3 regions of the Bradyrhizobium sp. BLXBL-03 genome follow, and region 2 is predicted to be linked to each of the others. Evidence: predicted binding sites of a transcription regulator. Region 2 holds the regulator's gene; each other region holds the start of a gene.

Region 1 (4,762 bases), 1.7 Mb from region 2:
GCTCGACCGGATTCCGCCGGCCTATCTCGCCAAGGGCAATTATTTCAGCTGCAATGCGCGCGCGCCGTTCTCGCGCCTGATCTATCCGGTGCCCGAACCCGGCGGGCTTGGGGTGCATCTGACGCTGGACATGGCAGGACAAGCGCGATTCGGCCCCGATGTCGAATGGATCGAGACGATCGACTATGAGGTCAATCCGTCGCGCGCCGAGCGGTTCTATCCTGCAATCCGCAAATACTGGCCGACGCTGCCCGATGGCGCGTTGATGCCGAGTTATTCGGGCATCCGCCCCAAGATCGTACCGCCGGCGGTGGCAACGCAGGATTTTCTCATGCAGGGTCCGCGCGACCATGGTGTCGCAGGACTGATCAATCTGTTCGGAATCGAATCGCCGGGACTGACGTCCTCGCTCGCGATCGCGGACCACGTCGCAGAGCTCGCGGAAATCTAGAGAGCGTTGCAGCCGGAGTGAGAACCGGCTCGCGTCACAAAGCCTGCTGTGCACGATGATCGCGCGGGTGCGCACCTTGCAGCAGGGACGAGCGCAAAGGCTTTCGTCCCTGCCTGAAAGGATACGATCAAACTTGACGCTGTTACGGGGGTTACTAGTGAAGCGTGTCGCCGGTCTGCTTCAGTCGTTCAATCTGGTCCTTGACCATCAATTTGCGGCGCTTCAACTCAACAATTTGCAGGTCGTCTGTTGAAAGGTGCACGAGCGCTTCGTGCAATTCGTTTTCGAGAGTTTTGTGCTTCCGTTCCAATTCAACCAGATGTGCCTGAATTGTCATTCGAAACCTCCTCGGTAGGGGTGAACCTTGGATTCGATCCGGACGCGCAAGTGTACATCAGCGATTCGTTCTGTCGATATGTATCCGTCGTCGCACGGTCATTTTTGAAAATTCATATGTAACGAAGCGTGAGTAAGGAACCGTGCGTCGAAAAATCCATGATATCAATGTGCTTGCGCCGCGCGCTTCCCGAATCGTCGAAATATCTTGCGGGAGAGGGGTGCAGGAAGGCCGCAGATCGCTTGCGATCAAGCCGCGCAAGGACGATAATTTCCACAGGGCATCCACAGCCTTGATCTCAAGCCTATCGGTTTTCGGCCACCGCAGACATGACCCATGAAGACGAGCGTGAGCTCGAAGCCGAGCTCACCCGGTTGCAGCAGGAACACCGAGATCTCGACGCGGCGATCGATGCACTGCATCAATCGCCTGCCCCCGACCTGTTGCGGTTACAGCGGTTGAAGAAACGCAAGCTGTTGTTGCGGGACCGTATCGCGTTCATCGAAGACCAGATTACCCCTGATATCATTGCGTGATCCGTGAGCGGTCGCGGAATGCCGCCACGTGAATCCGCTTGACTCAAAAAGAACAAAAGAAGAACATGAGTCCCGCCGCCCCAAGAACACCCAAGGCTAACACCCAAGGCTAACACCCAAAGCTAACACCCAAGGCTAACGCCCACAGCTAATGCCCAAGGACACCCGCAAGGACACCGCCGATGTCAGTCCCAGCCCTTCTCGACCACAGCCACTATGAACAGGCCTGCGATCAGGCGATCGCGATGTGCGACGGCAACCTGCGCAGCACCATCAAAGCGCTGATCATGGCCAACGAATATCTGGAAGCCGAGCTGGAAGAATTGCAGGCGGCGATTTCCGCCGGTTGCATTCCGGAGGCTTCGCGCAGCAGGAGCAGCGCCGCTTAAGAACTCACTATTGGAGCAACGCCATGTCAGATGTGACCTACTACGTTGCAATGCCCTTCCTGATCGATGCCGACGGATCGCCTGTCGCCGGCGCCGCAGAAGAATGCCAGAGCCCTACGGCCGCGCTGCGGCGCGCCGAAGTCTTGGCGCGCGGCACCGGCCATATCGGCGCAGTCGCGTTCAGCCGCAGCGGCGATCCCATGACCGGTGAATTCGGCGATGCCACGCTGCTGCGCAAATTCGGCAACGTGCCGGAAGATCTCGCAACGCTGTAGAGTCTTGTTGTTCGAGCATGATCTCCGCGCAAACGCGTTGCGCTGATGTCGCGAGGGAAAACCGCTGCACACTTTGCGCTAACGCGGCCCTTCGAGTCCGGATCATGCCTAGCTGCTCACAAGCCTGATCCGCGGCTCGTGGCGCCGGTGCGCCTTGCGCACATACATGGCGGCATCGGCCTCCTCCAGCGCACGAGCAGCATCTGAGTGCGCACCGAGCAGCGCGACACCGGCGGAGGCGCCCGCGGTCACGTGCTGCCCGCGAAAGGTGAACGACAAATCGTCGATCGCCTGTTCCAGGATGGCAGCCTTCGCCTTGGCGTCGGTCTCGCTGAGATTCCACAACAGCAGAGCAAACTCATCGCCACCGCGACGGCCGACCACGTCGGACGCGCGGATCTGTCGCGTCAGCGTGTTGGCAATCGCCTTGAGCACCTCGTCGCCGGCAGCATGGCCGAAGGAATCATTGATCGGCTTCAGCCGGTCGACGTCGAGCACGATCAGCGCACCGCTGGCACGGTAGCGCTTCATGTAAGCGATGGCGCGCTGGAGCTCGCGCTCGAAGCCGCGCCGGTTGGGAATGTCGAGCAGGAAATCGGTGTCCGCTGCAGCCTCGAGCTCGGCGATGCGTCGGAGCGCCTGCGTGAGCTTGGTCCGCAGGTCGCGGATGGTCGCCTTGCTGCCGTCCTTGCCGGCCTCCTTGGCGCCAACGGCGGTCACGCGACGCGGCGCGGCAGCCGCAGCCCGCTTGGCTGCAGCTTTCGTTCGGCGCCCGCTGGTTTTCCGGCCCTTTTTGGCCTTCGCAGCGGTCGCCCTTTTCGGTTTCTTCATGGGCATCCTGCTCAATGAAGGCTTGCGGGGATTCACCAAGACAGGATAGTGCATTCCCTTCTCCTTGCCACCGCCTTGCGAGCCGCCGGCCGGAACCATTAATCTGGCCTATCTTTCTGTTTTCCGAGCACAATTGACGTCATGACCGCGCCGATCGCCATCATCATGGGAAGCCAGTCGGACTGGGAGACGATGCGGCATGCCGCCGACACGCTCGCAGCGCTCGGTGTCGCCTCTGACACCCGCATCGTTTCGGCTCACCGCACCCCCGACCGGCTGTTTACCTTCGCCAAGGGCGCCAAGGCTGAAGGCTTCAAGGTCATCATCGCCGGCGCCGGCGGGGCCGCGCATCTGCCCGGCATGGCCGCGGCCCTGACGGAACTGCCTGTGTTCGGCGTCCCCGTCGAGTCCAGGACGCTGAAGGGCATCGATTCGCTCTATTCGATCGTTCAGATGCCTGCCGGCATTCCGGTCGGTACGCTCGCGATCGGCAAGGCCGGCGCGATCAACGCGGCGCTGCTGGCGGCGTCCGTGCTGGCGCTGTCAGATCCCGCGCTGTCCGATCGCCTCGCGGCCTGGCGCAAGGCGCAGACCGAGGCGGTTGCCGAGCGCCCGGAGGGCAAGGCGTGACCGACGCAAAGCAGGTGAAGCTGAAGCCCGGCGACACCATCGGAATCCTCGGCGGCGGACAACTTGGTCGAATGCTGGCCATGGCCGCGGCGCGGCTCGGCCTGCGCTGCCAGGTGTTCTCGCCCGATCCGGACTCGCCGGCTTTCGACGTGGTGCTGAACGCGACCTGCGCCGAATATGCCGACGTCGAGGCGCTCGAGCTGTTCGCCCACGACGTCGACGTCATCACCTATGAATTCGAGAATGTTCCATCCGCGGCGGCCCTGGTGCTGGATTCGCGCCGTCCGGTGCTGCCCAACCGCAAGATCCTCGAGACCACCCAGGACCGGCTCGCAGAGAAGGATTTTGTCACGCGGCTCGGCATCGGCACCGCCGCCTATGCCGACGTCACCTCGGTCGCATCGTTGCGCGAGGCGATCGTCAGAATCGGCCTTCCCGCGGTGCTGAAGACCCGCCGCTTCGGCTATGACGGCAAGGGCCAAGCCATCATCCGCGAGGGCGACGACATTGCGAAAGTGTGGACCAGCCTCGCCACCAAATCGGCGATCCTGGAAGCCTTCATCCCGTACGAGCGCGAGATCTCCGTCATCGCCGCGCGCGCTGCATCGGGCGAGGTCGAATGCTTCGACGTCACCGAAAACGAGCATCGCGACCACATTCTGAAGATCTCCCGCGCACCAGCACCGATCCCGGATGCGCTCGCCGAGGAGGCGCGCAGCATTGCCGGCAAGATCGCGACCGCTCTCGACTATGTCGGTGTGCTCGCGGTGGAGATGTTCGTGCTCGCCAATGGCGGCGGATCGAAGGTGCTGGTCAACGAGATTGCCCCGCGCGTGCATAATTCCGGACATTGGACGCTCGACGGCGCCTCCGTCTCACAGTTCGAGCAGCACATCCGCGCCATCGCCGGCTGGCCGCTCGGCAAGCCCGTGCGCCACGGTGAGGTCGTCACCATGACCAACCTGATCGGCGACGAGATCAATGATTACGAGAAGTGGCTGAGCGTGCCCGGCGCGACTGTCCACATCTACGGCAAGGGCGCCCCGCGCCCCGGCCGCAAGATGGGCCACGTCACCGAGGTCAGGCCCTCGAAGAGCAAGTGAGGCGACCGTAGCCCGTTCCCGCTTTTGGATCACGCCGTCTTCACGCCTGCGACGACACCCGAGGGCTCCTCGCTGAGCCAGCGATAGATCACGCCTCCCAGCGCGCCACCGATCAGCGGTGCGATCCAGAACAGCCAGAGCTGCGCCAGCGCCCAGCCGCCGACGAACAGTGCCGGGCCCGTGCTGCGCGCCGGATTCACCGACGTGTTG
Region 2 (4,762 bases):
GCGCTCGATCCGATCTCGACCGCCAAGGTCGAGGAGCTGATCCAGGAACTGTCCGAGAACTACACCATCGCGATCGTCACCCACAACATGCAGCAGGCGGCCCGCGTCTCCGACAAGACCGCCTTCATGTATCTCGGCGAGCTGATCGAGTTCGACGACACCAGCAAGATCTTCACGTCGCCGTCGGACCGGCGCACGCAGGATTACATCACCGGCCGGTTCGGCTGAGGAGACAGGACATGGCTTCCGAACATACCGCAAAAGCCTTCGACACCGACCTTCAGGAGCTCACCCGCCTGGTCGCCGAGATGGGCGGCATCGCCGAGCGCATGATCGTCGATTCCGTCGATGCGCTGATCCGCCGCGACGTCGCGCTGGGCCAGCGCGTCGTCACCATCGATGCCGAGCTCGACGCGCTGCAGAAGAAGATCGAGGAGCGCGCCGTGCTGACCATCGCGCGCCGCCAGCCGATGGCGGTGGACTTGCGCGAGATCGTCGGCGCCATGCGGGTTGCGACCGACCTCGAGCGCATCGGCGACCTCGCCAAGAACATGGGCAAGCGCGTCGCAGCGCTGGAGACGGATTTCCATCCGCTCAAGCTGTTCCGCGGCCTCGAGCACATGACGGACCTCGTGCAGCAGCAGGTCAAGTCGGTGCTCGATGCCTATGCCGCGCACGACCTGCCGGCGGCGATGACGGTGTGGAAGGGTGACGAGGAGGTCGATGCCATCTGCACCTCGCTGTTCCGCGAGCTCCTCACCTACATGATGGAGGATCCGCGCAACATCTCGTTCTGCATCCATCTGATGTTCTGCGCCAAGAACATCGAGCGGATCGGCGACCACGCCACCAACATCGCCGAGACCGTGTTCTACATGATCGAAGGCCAGGCCATCACCGACAAGCGGCCGAAGGGCGACATGACGACCTTCGCCACGACGGTCCCGAACACCTGATTACGCAAGGAGCGACGAGCCCATGGGCGCACGCATTATGGTGGTTGAGGACGAGGAAGCTCTGACCGAGCTTCTCCGCTACAACCTCGAAGGCGACGGCTATGACGTGGAGACGGTGATGCGCGGCGACGACGCCGACACCCGCCTCAAGGAGCACATCCCCGATCTGATCGTGCTCGACTGGATGTTGCCGGGCCTGTCCGGGATCGAGCTGTGCCGCCGGTTGCGGACGCGATCCGACACCAAGCAGCTGCCGATCATCATGCTCACCGCGCGCGGCGAGGAGAGCGAGCGTGTCAGGGGCCTTGCCACAGGCGCCGACGATTACATCGTCAAGCCGTTCTCGGTGCCCGAGCTGCTCGCGCGGGTCAAGGGCCTGCTGCGGCGCGCCAGCCCCGAGCGGCTCGCGACCGTGCTCGCCTTCGGCGACATCGAGCTCGATCGCGAGAAGCGCCGCGTGGCGCGCTCGGGTCGGCCGATCGATCTCGGACCGACCGAATATCGCCTGCTGGAGTTCTTCCTGGAGCATCCCGGCCGGGTGTTCTCGCGCGAGCAGCTGCTCGACAGCGTCTGGGGCCGCGACATCTATATCGACGAACGCACCGTCGATGTGCATATCGGCCGCCTGCGCAAGCTGCTCAATCTCGGCCGCGAGCAGGACCCGATCCGCACCGTCCGCGGCGCAGGCTACGCGCTCGACGATCGCTTCGCGAAGGCTGAGCAGACCTCAAGCTAGGCTGCCCGCCAGCAAACAAAAAAAGCGCGCCTGGTGGCGCGCTTTTTTTCGTCCCGGCCTGTCCCGCGACGATGTCGTCTGAACCAAGTACTCAGCGCGTGCCTGGCTTCGCCGGCGCCCGCCGGCGATCCGCCGCCGGCTGATACGCCACGCGCGAGTGCTGGGCGCAGTAGGGCAGGCCTGAGAGCGCCTTGCCGCCGCAGAAGAAGAAATCCGGGCTTGAAGGATCGCCGACCGGCCAGTGGCAGGTGGCCTCGTTCAATTCGAGCAACGAGAGCCGCTGGCTCATCGGCACAACGTTGTCGTAGGTAACAGGTTCAGCCTCGACCTCGACCTCGAAGGCCTGCGCCAGCGCGGTGTTGCCGCGCGCGATGGGGCGGCTCACCCGCATCATGTGCTGTGCGGGACGCGCCTTGCGCGGCCGCGGAGCTGCTGATGAGGGGCTCTTGGCGCGGCCGGACAGGCCGAGCCTGTGCACCTTGCCGATTACGGCGTTGCGGGTCACGTTTCCAAGCTCAGCGGCGATCTGGCTGGCCGAAAGTCCGGCCTCCCAGAGCTTTTTCAGCTGCTCGACGCGATCATCTGACCAGGTCAAAACCGTCATTGCATCCTTTCCTTCGCCGGCGCCAGCCATCTGTGGGGCCTCACGACGAATGCCTAAGCTTCGAAAAACCCGTGCCGCCAGAATCCCTTAAGGCTCGCCGGGCGCGCCAGATGCGCCCGAACGTTTACGCCGGTACATGAGGACTTTTGGGATCAGAACCGCTGCACGAGATGTCGTATCTGACAAGCCAAACGCTACAATATGCCGTGACTCACGCGCAAGAGTCCGCCGACTCGCTTCCACATGTTCCGTGGCGAAAATCCCGCAAAATCGCCACCGCAAGACTACGGATTCAGCGTTTCGCGAGGCTTTCCGGGCGGCATTGACACCCGTATTGCCAGGCATAAGATAGTCGCGCGTGCCGCCCTTAAAAGGCGGCACGTTTCGTTTTCCGGGCCAAATGACGCGCTGCGCCATGCGTGTTCAGGCCGTCCGAAACATCCGAAGTGACCACCAAAGAGATCGTCATGACCAACAGCGCAGCGCCGCATTTGCTCCCCGTTTTCGCCAGGGCCGATATCGGTTTTGAGCGCGGTGAAGGCGTCTGGTTGATCGCAACCAATGGCGATCGCTATCTCGATTTCACCTCGGGCGTCGCGGTCAATGCACTCGGCCATGCCCATCCGGCGCTGGTCAAGGCGCTGCAGGAGCAGGCCACGAAACTCTGGCACATGTCGAACCTGTTCCAGAGCCCTGACGGCGAGAAGCTCGCTGCGCGTCTTTGCAACGAGAGCTTTGCCGACTTCGTGTTCTTCTGTAATTCCGGCGCCGAGGCGCTGGAGGGCGTGATCAAGCTGGTCCGCCATCATCACTTCTCCAAGGGCCATCCGGAGCGCTATCGCATCATCACCTTCGAAGGCGCCTTCCACGGCCGCACGCTGGCGACGCTGGCGGCGACGGGATCGGCAAAATATCTCGAAGGCTTCGGTCCGCCGATGGACGGCTTCGACCAGGTGCCGCATGGCGACATCGAGGCCGTGAAGAAGGCGATCGGCCCGCATACCGCCGGCATCCTGATCGAGCCGATCCAGGGCGAGGGCGGCGTACGTTCGGCGACTTCAGCCTTCCTCAAGGCGCTCCGCCAGCTCTGCGACGAGAAAGGCTTGCTGCTGGCCTTCGACGAGGTGCAGACCGGCATGGGCCGCACCGGCGATCTCTTCGCCCATCGCCGCACCGGCGTCACACCCGACGTGATGTCGCTGGCGAAAGCGCTCGGTGGCGGTTTTCCGATCGGTGCGATCCTGGCGACCGCGGATGCGGCCGCCGGCATGGGCCCCGGCTCGCACGGCTCGACCTTCGGCGGCAATCCGCTGGCGATCGCGGCCGCGAACGCCGTGCTCGACGTCATGCTCAAGCCCGGCTTCTTCGACCACGTGCAGAAGATGTCGCTGCTGCTCAAGCAGAAGCTCGCCTCCGTGATCGACCGTCATCCCGATATCGTCAGCGAAATCCGCGGTGAGGGGCTTTTGATCGGCATCAAGGCCGTGGTGCCATCAGGCGATCTGGTCGCAGCCTTGCGCAACGAGAAGCTGCTTACCGTCGGCGCCGGCGACAATGTCGTGCGCTTCCTGCCGCCCTTGATCGTCACCGAGGCGGAAATCGAGGACAGCATCGTCAGGCTCGAGCGCGCCTGCACGGCGCTGTCAGGCAACAAGCGGGCGGCAAGCTGATGAGCAAGGCACCCAAGCACTTCCTCGACATCAACGAGCTGCCGCTGTCGGAGCTCAAGAGCATGCTCGCGGCCTCCTCCGCCATGAAGGCGAAGCAGAAGGCGCATCAGCCGGTGCGGCCGCTCGAAGGCAAGACGCTGGCGATGATCTTCGAGCGTCCGTCGACCCGCACGCGCGTCTCGTTCGACGTCGCCATGCGCCAGCTCGGCGGCGAGCCCATCATGCTCACCGGTGCCGAGATGCAGCTCGGCCGCGGCGAGACCATTGCCGACACCGCGCGCGTGCTGTCGCGCTATGTCGACGCCATCATGATCCGCATCCTCAATCACGAGGCGCTGCTGGAACTCGCGGCGAACGCGACCGTGCCCGTCATCAACGGCCTGACGCGGCGCTCACATCCGTGCCAGGTGATGGCCGACCTCATGACCTATGAGGAGCATCGCGGCCCGATCGAGGGCCGCACCGTGGCCTGGACCGGCGACGACAACAACGTGCTGGCGTCCTGGGCCCATGCCGCCGAGCGCTTCAAGTTCAAGCTCAATGTCGCAACGCCGCCGGAGCTTGCCCCGAAGAAGGTGATGCGCGACTTCATCAAGGCGACGGGCGCGCCGATCGTGCTCGGCACCGATCCCGAGGCCGCCGTGAAGGGCGCAGATTGCGTCGTCACCGACACCTGGGTGTCGATGGGCGACAAGGAGGGCGAGCACCGTCACAACGTGCTCAAGCCCTACCAGGTCAATGCCAAGCTGATGTCGCTGGCCAAGCCCGATGCGCTGTTCATGCACTGCCTGCCCGC
Region 3 (4,762 bases), 3.1 Mb from region 2:
TCGGCATGCTCAACATCATCAATTTCGCCCATGGCGCGCTCTACATGATGGGCGCCTTCGTCGCCTATTTCCTGCTGAACATCGGCGGCATCAGTTACTGGTGGGCGCTGCTGCTGGCGCCGGTCATCGTCGGCATCTTCGGCATGATCCTGGAACGGACCATGCTGCAGTGGTTGACCGGGCTCGATCACCTCTACGGCCTGCTGCTGACCTTCGGCATCGCGCTGATCGTGCAGGGCGTGTTCCAGAACTATTTCGGCTCCTCCGGCCTGCCTTACGCCATTCCGGACCAGCTCAAGGGCGGCATGAATCTCGGCTTCATGTTCCTGCCCGTTTATCGCGGCTGGGTCGTCATCTTCTCGCTGGTGGTGTGTCTGGCCACCTGGTTCCTGATCGAGAAGACGCGGCTTGGCGCTTACCTGCGCGCCGCAACCGAAAATCCGACGCTGGTCCGCGCCTTCGGCATCAACGTGCCGCGCATGATCACGCTCACCTACGGGCTCGGCGTCGGCCTTGCCGCGCTCGCCGGCGTGCTGTCGGCGCCGATCAACCAGGTTCGGCCGCTGATGGGCGCCGACCTCATCATCGTGGTGTTTGCGGTGGTGGTGATCGGCGGCATGGGATCGATCATGGGATCGATCATCACCGGTTTTGCCCTCGGTGTGATCGAGGGCCTGACCAAATATTTCTACCCCGAGGCCTCCAACACCGTCGTGTTCGTGCTGATGGTGCTTGTGCTCCTGGTGAAGCCAACGGGATTGACGGGAAGGGCAGCCTGACATGACAGCCTTGACGGACGATACGCTGCGGGTCACGCCGCGCGCCATGCGTGACGAGATGGTCTTGTTCGCGGTGATGGCGCTGCTGCTGGCTGCGGTGCCGTTTACGGGCGTGTATCCGTTCTTCGTGATGCAGGCGCTGTGCTTTGCGCTGCTCGCCTGCGCTTTCAACCTGTTGATCGGCTACGGCGGCTTGCTGTCCTTCGGACACGCGATGTTCCTCGGCACCGCCGGATATTGCAGCGCGCACGCCCTGAAGGTGTGGGCACTGCCGCCGGAACTCGGCATCCTCGTCGGCATTGTCGCGGCCTTCGCGCTCTCGCTCGTCACGGGCTATATCTCGATCCGCCGCCAGGGCATCTACTTCTCGATGATCACGCTGGCGCTGTCGCAACTGCTGTATTTCATCTACCTCCAGGCGCCGTTCACCCATGGCGAGGACGGCATCCAGGGCATCCCGCAGGGGCACATGTTCGGCGTGCTCGATTTGTCCAAGCCGACCGTGCTCTACTATGTCGTGCTGGTCGGCTTCCTCGCCGGCTTCCTGCTGATCTACCGCATCATCAACTCGCCCTTCGGCGAGGTCCTGAAGTCGATCCGCGAGAACGAGCCGCGTGCGATCTCACTGGGCTATCGGACCGACCAGTACAAGTTCCTGGCGTTCGTCCTGTCGGGGACGCTGGCGGGTTTCGCCGGTGCACTGAAAGTGTTCGTGGCGCAGAACGCCTCGCTCACCGACGTGCACTGGTCGATGTCCGGCGAGGTCGTGCTGATGACGCTTGTCGGCGGTCTCGGGACCATTTTCGGTCCCGTGGTCGGCGCCTTCGTCATCATTGCCATGCAGCAATATCTGGCCGGCTTCGGCCAGTGGGTGACGGTGATCCAAGGCTCGATCTTCGTGATCTGCGTGCTCACCTTCCGCCGTGGCGTCATCGGCGAAATCGCGCATTACTTTCGGAGATCTTTCTAAGATACTGATATAACATAAGTTTTTATGGGGAAGTGAATCCGGTGGATGATCCCGCCTGGCGGGCGTGAGATGACACGCGCACGAGGCGAAAATGGTCTATGACGGTTGCGTGACGGTCCGCCCGGACCGGGTCATTTGCACCAGGTAGACTATCCCCATGATGCGTTGGTTTCGCGCTTTCCTGCCCAAGGAAGAACGGTTCTTCGACCTGTTCGACCGCCATGCCCAGACTGTTATCCAGGGCGCCATCGCGCTCCAGGGCGTGCTGAACGGCGGCGAGGAGACGCCGGTCTATTGCCAGCGCGTCAGCCAGTTCGAGAACGACGCCGACAACATCACCCGCGAGGTGCTGACGGCGGTGCGCCGCACCTTCATTACGCCGTTCGACCGGGGCGACATCAAGAACCTCATAACCTCGCTGGACGATGCCATCGACCAGATGCAGCAGACGGCCAAGGCCGTGATGCTGTTCGAGGTCCGCACCTTCGAGCCGCCGATGCGCGAGATCGGCGCGCTGCTGATCGAATGCGCCAATCTGGTCGGCCGCGCGCTGCCACTAATGCAGCAGATCGGCAAGAACGTGGCGATGCTGACCGCGATCACGGAGGAGCTGACCAAGCTCGAGGGCCGCGTCGACGATCTTCATGACATCGGCCTGAAGGAGCTGTTCCTCAAGCATCGCACCGGCAACGCCATGGATTTCATCGTCGGCGTCGAGATTTATGATCACCTTGAAAAAGTGGCCGATCGCTTCGACGATGTCGCGAACGAGATCAACAGCATCGTCATTGAGCAAGTGTAGCGCATGATCCGGAAAAGTGTGCAGCGGTTTTCCTTCGCGACAAACGCGGAATGCGTTTGCGCGGAGATCATCCGCAAAGCTTAGAGCAGGGGCCGCGCCGTGGATGCTGCCGTCTTGGGCCCCCTGGGTCTTCCCGTCCTGGTCGGACTGATCGCCGTCGCGCTGCTGTTCGACTTCCTGAACGGCCTGCACGACGCCGCCAATTCGATCGCGACCATCGTCTCGACCCGGGTGCTGCGGCCGCAATTCGCGGTGTTTTGGGCTGCGTTTTTCAATTTCGTCGCCTTCATGGTGTTCGGCCTGCACGTTGCCCAAACCATCGGTACCGGCATCATCGATCCCGCCATCGTCGATGCCCAGGTGATCTTTGCGGCGCTGGTCGGCGCCATCGTCTGGAATCTCGTGACCTGGGGGCTCGGCATTCCCTCCTCGTCCTCGCATGCGCTGATCGGCGGCCTTGTCGGCGGCGGCATGGCCAAGGCGGGAATCTCGGCGGCGGTGTGGAGCGGTCTGTCCAAGGCCGTGCTTGCGATCGTGCTATCGCCGCTGGTGGGCTTTCTGCTCGCAATGATGCTGGTCGCGGTCGTGTCATGGCTCTCGGTACGCTCGACGCCGTTCGCGGTCGACCGCGCCTTCCGCATTCTGCAATTCGCCTCGGCCTCGCTCTATTCGCTCGGCCACGGCGGCAATGACGCGCAGAAGACGATGGGCATCATCGCCGTGCTGCTGTATTCGCAGGGTCAACTCGGCAGCGAATTCTCGGTGCCGTTCTGGGTGGTGCTGTCCTGCCAGGCCGCGATGGCTCTCGGCACGCTGATGGGCGGCTGGCGTATCGTCCGCACCATGGGCTTGCGCATCACCAAGCTGACGCCGATGCAGGGCTTTTGCGCCGAGACTGGCGGCGCGGCGACGCTGTTCATGGCGACGTTCCTCGGCGTGCCGGTCTCGACCACCCACACCATCACCGGCGCCATCGTCGGCGTGGGTGCAGCGCGCCGCGTCTCGGCGGTGCGCTGGAACGTGGCGAGCTCGATCGTCTATGCCTGGGTCATCACGATCCCGGCGTCAGCCGTCGTCGCGGCACTGAGCTGGTGGGCGGTCCAGCTCTTCAAGTAACGAGCTTCAGCCCGGCGATGCCCGCCACGATCAGCCCGATGCTGCCGAGGCGAAGCGCCGTGGCCGGCTCGCCGAACAGGAAGATGCCAAGCGTCGCCGTGCCGACCGCGCCGATGCCGGTCCAGACCGCATAGGCAGTTCCAACGGGCAGCGACTTCAGGGCGATGCCGAGCAGGATCACGCTGCCGGCCATGGCCGCGAGCGTGATGCCGGAGGGAACCAATCTGGTAAAACCCTCGGTGTATTTCAGGCCGATCGCCCAGGTGATCTCGAGAAGACCGGCGACGAACAGGATGCTCCAGGCCATGACGACCCTCCATTCACGGCAGGGCCGTCCCCGCTAGGCTGATAAGCAGGAAGGCCGTCCTCCCCCAAACCAATTTGGCCAGGGCCGATATGGGGCTGGCCGAAGGGCTGCGCAATCACCACATCAGGCTTGATCCGGCCCATTTTCCCTGCCAAACGCTCCCGCCATGTCCGACATTGCCGCCACCACAGCCGAATCGCCGGCCCGTTCCCCGCTTGCCGCTGAAGTGTCGCGGCGACGCACCTTTGCGATCATCTCGCATCCGGACGCCGGTAAGACCACGCTGACCGAAAAGCTGCTGCTGTTTGGCGGCGCCATTAATCTCGCCGGCCAGGTCAAGGCCAAGGGCGAGCGCCGCAACACCCGCTCGGACTGGATGAAGATCGAGCGCGAGCGCGGCATCTCGGTCGTGACCTCGGTCATGACCTTCGAGTTCGAGGGCTTGGTGTTCAACCTGCTGGACACGCCAGGCCACGAAGACTTTTCGGAAGACACCTACCGTACGCTCACCGCGGTGGATTCCGCCGTCATGGTGATCGACGCCGCCAAGGGCATCGAGGCGCGGACGCGAAAGCTGTTCGAGGTCTGCCGTCTTCGCGATATCCCGATCATCACCTTCATCAACAAGATGGATCGCGAGAGCCGCGACGTGTTCGAGCTGCTCGACGAGATCGAGAAGACGCTGGCGCTCGACACCACGCCGATGACCTGGCCGGTCGGCCGGGGACGCGACTTCCTCGGTACCTATGACGTCATCGACGGCGGTGTGCGCCTGCTCGAAGGCGGGG

The links. The regulator PhoB, encoded in region 2, activates phosphate uptake and scavenging genes when phosphate is short. The targets are predictions, from matches to a motif close to TGTCATNNANCTGTCAT.
Region 1: the regulator PhoB is predicted to act here: its motif matches at 874-890, upstream of ACNJX9_RS06340 (YdcH family protein).
Region 3: the regulator PhoB is predicted to act here: its motif matches at 1,848-1,864, upstream of ACNJX9_RS23970 (DUF47 domain-containing protein).

What each region holds. Positions count from the first base shown of each region.
Region 1 covers NZ_CP182470.1:1,324,986-1,329,747, reverse strand. Annotated here, with positions in the region: gene ACNJX9_RS06345 (NAD(P)/FAD-dependent oxidoreductase) at 1-451, shown strand, start outside; gene ACNJX9_RS06340 (YdcH family protein) at 606-788, opposite strand; gene ACNJX9_RS06335 (YdcH family protein) at 1,118-1,324, shown strand; gene ACNJX9_RS06330 (hypothetical protein) at 1,507-1,713, shown strand; gene ACNJX9_RS06325 (hypothetical protein) at 1,737-1,988, shown strand; gene ACNJX9_RS06320 (GGDEF domain-containing protein) at 2,097-2,819, opposite strand; gene purE (5-(carboxyamino)imidazole ribonucleotide mutase) at 2,961-3,449, shown strand; gene ACNJX9_RS06310 (5-(carboxyamino)imidazole ribonucleotide synthase) at 3,446-4,552, shown strand; gene aqpZ (aquaporin Z) at 4,582-4,762, opposite strand, start outside.
Region 2 covers NZ_CP182470.1:8,059,006-8,063,767, reverse strand. Annotated here, with positions in the region: gene pstB (phosphate ABC transporter ATP-binding protein PstB) at 1-228, shown strand, start outside; gene phoU (phosphate signaling complex protein PhoU) at 240-956, shown strand; gene phoB (phosphate regulon transcriptional regulator PhoB) at 979-1,692, shown strand; gene ACNJX9_RS38030 (GcrA family cell cycle regulator) at 1,784-2,296, opposite strand; gene ACNJX9_RS38025 (aspartate aminotransferase family protein) at 2,764-3,966, shown strand; gene argF (ornithine carbamoyltransferase) at 3,966-4,762, shown strand, end outside.
Region 3 covers NZ_CP182470.1:4,972,196-4,976,957, reverse strand. Annotated here, with positions in the region: gene ACNJX9_RS23980 (branched-chain amino acid ABC transporter permease) at 1-779, shown strand, start outside; gene ACNJX9_RS23975 (branched-chain amino acid ABC transporter permease) at 781-1,749, shown strand; gene ACNJX9_RS23970 (DUF47 domain-containing protein) at 1,907-2,551, shown strand; gene ACNJX9_RS23965 (inorganic phosphate transporter) at 2,651-3,667, shown strand; gene sugE (quaternary ammonium compound efflux SMR transporter SugE) at 3,660-3,974, opposite strand; gene ACNJX9_RS23955 (peptide chain release factor 3) at 4,141-4,762, shown strand, end outside.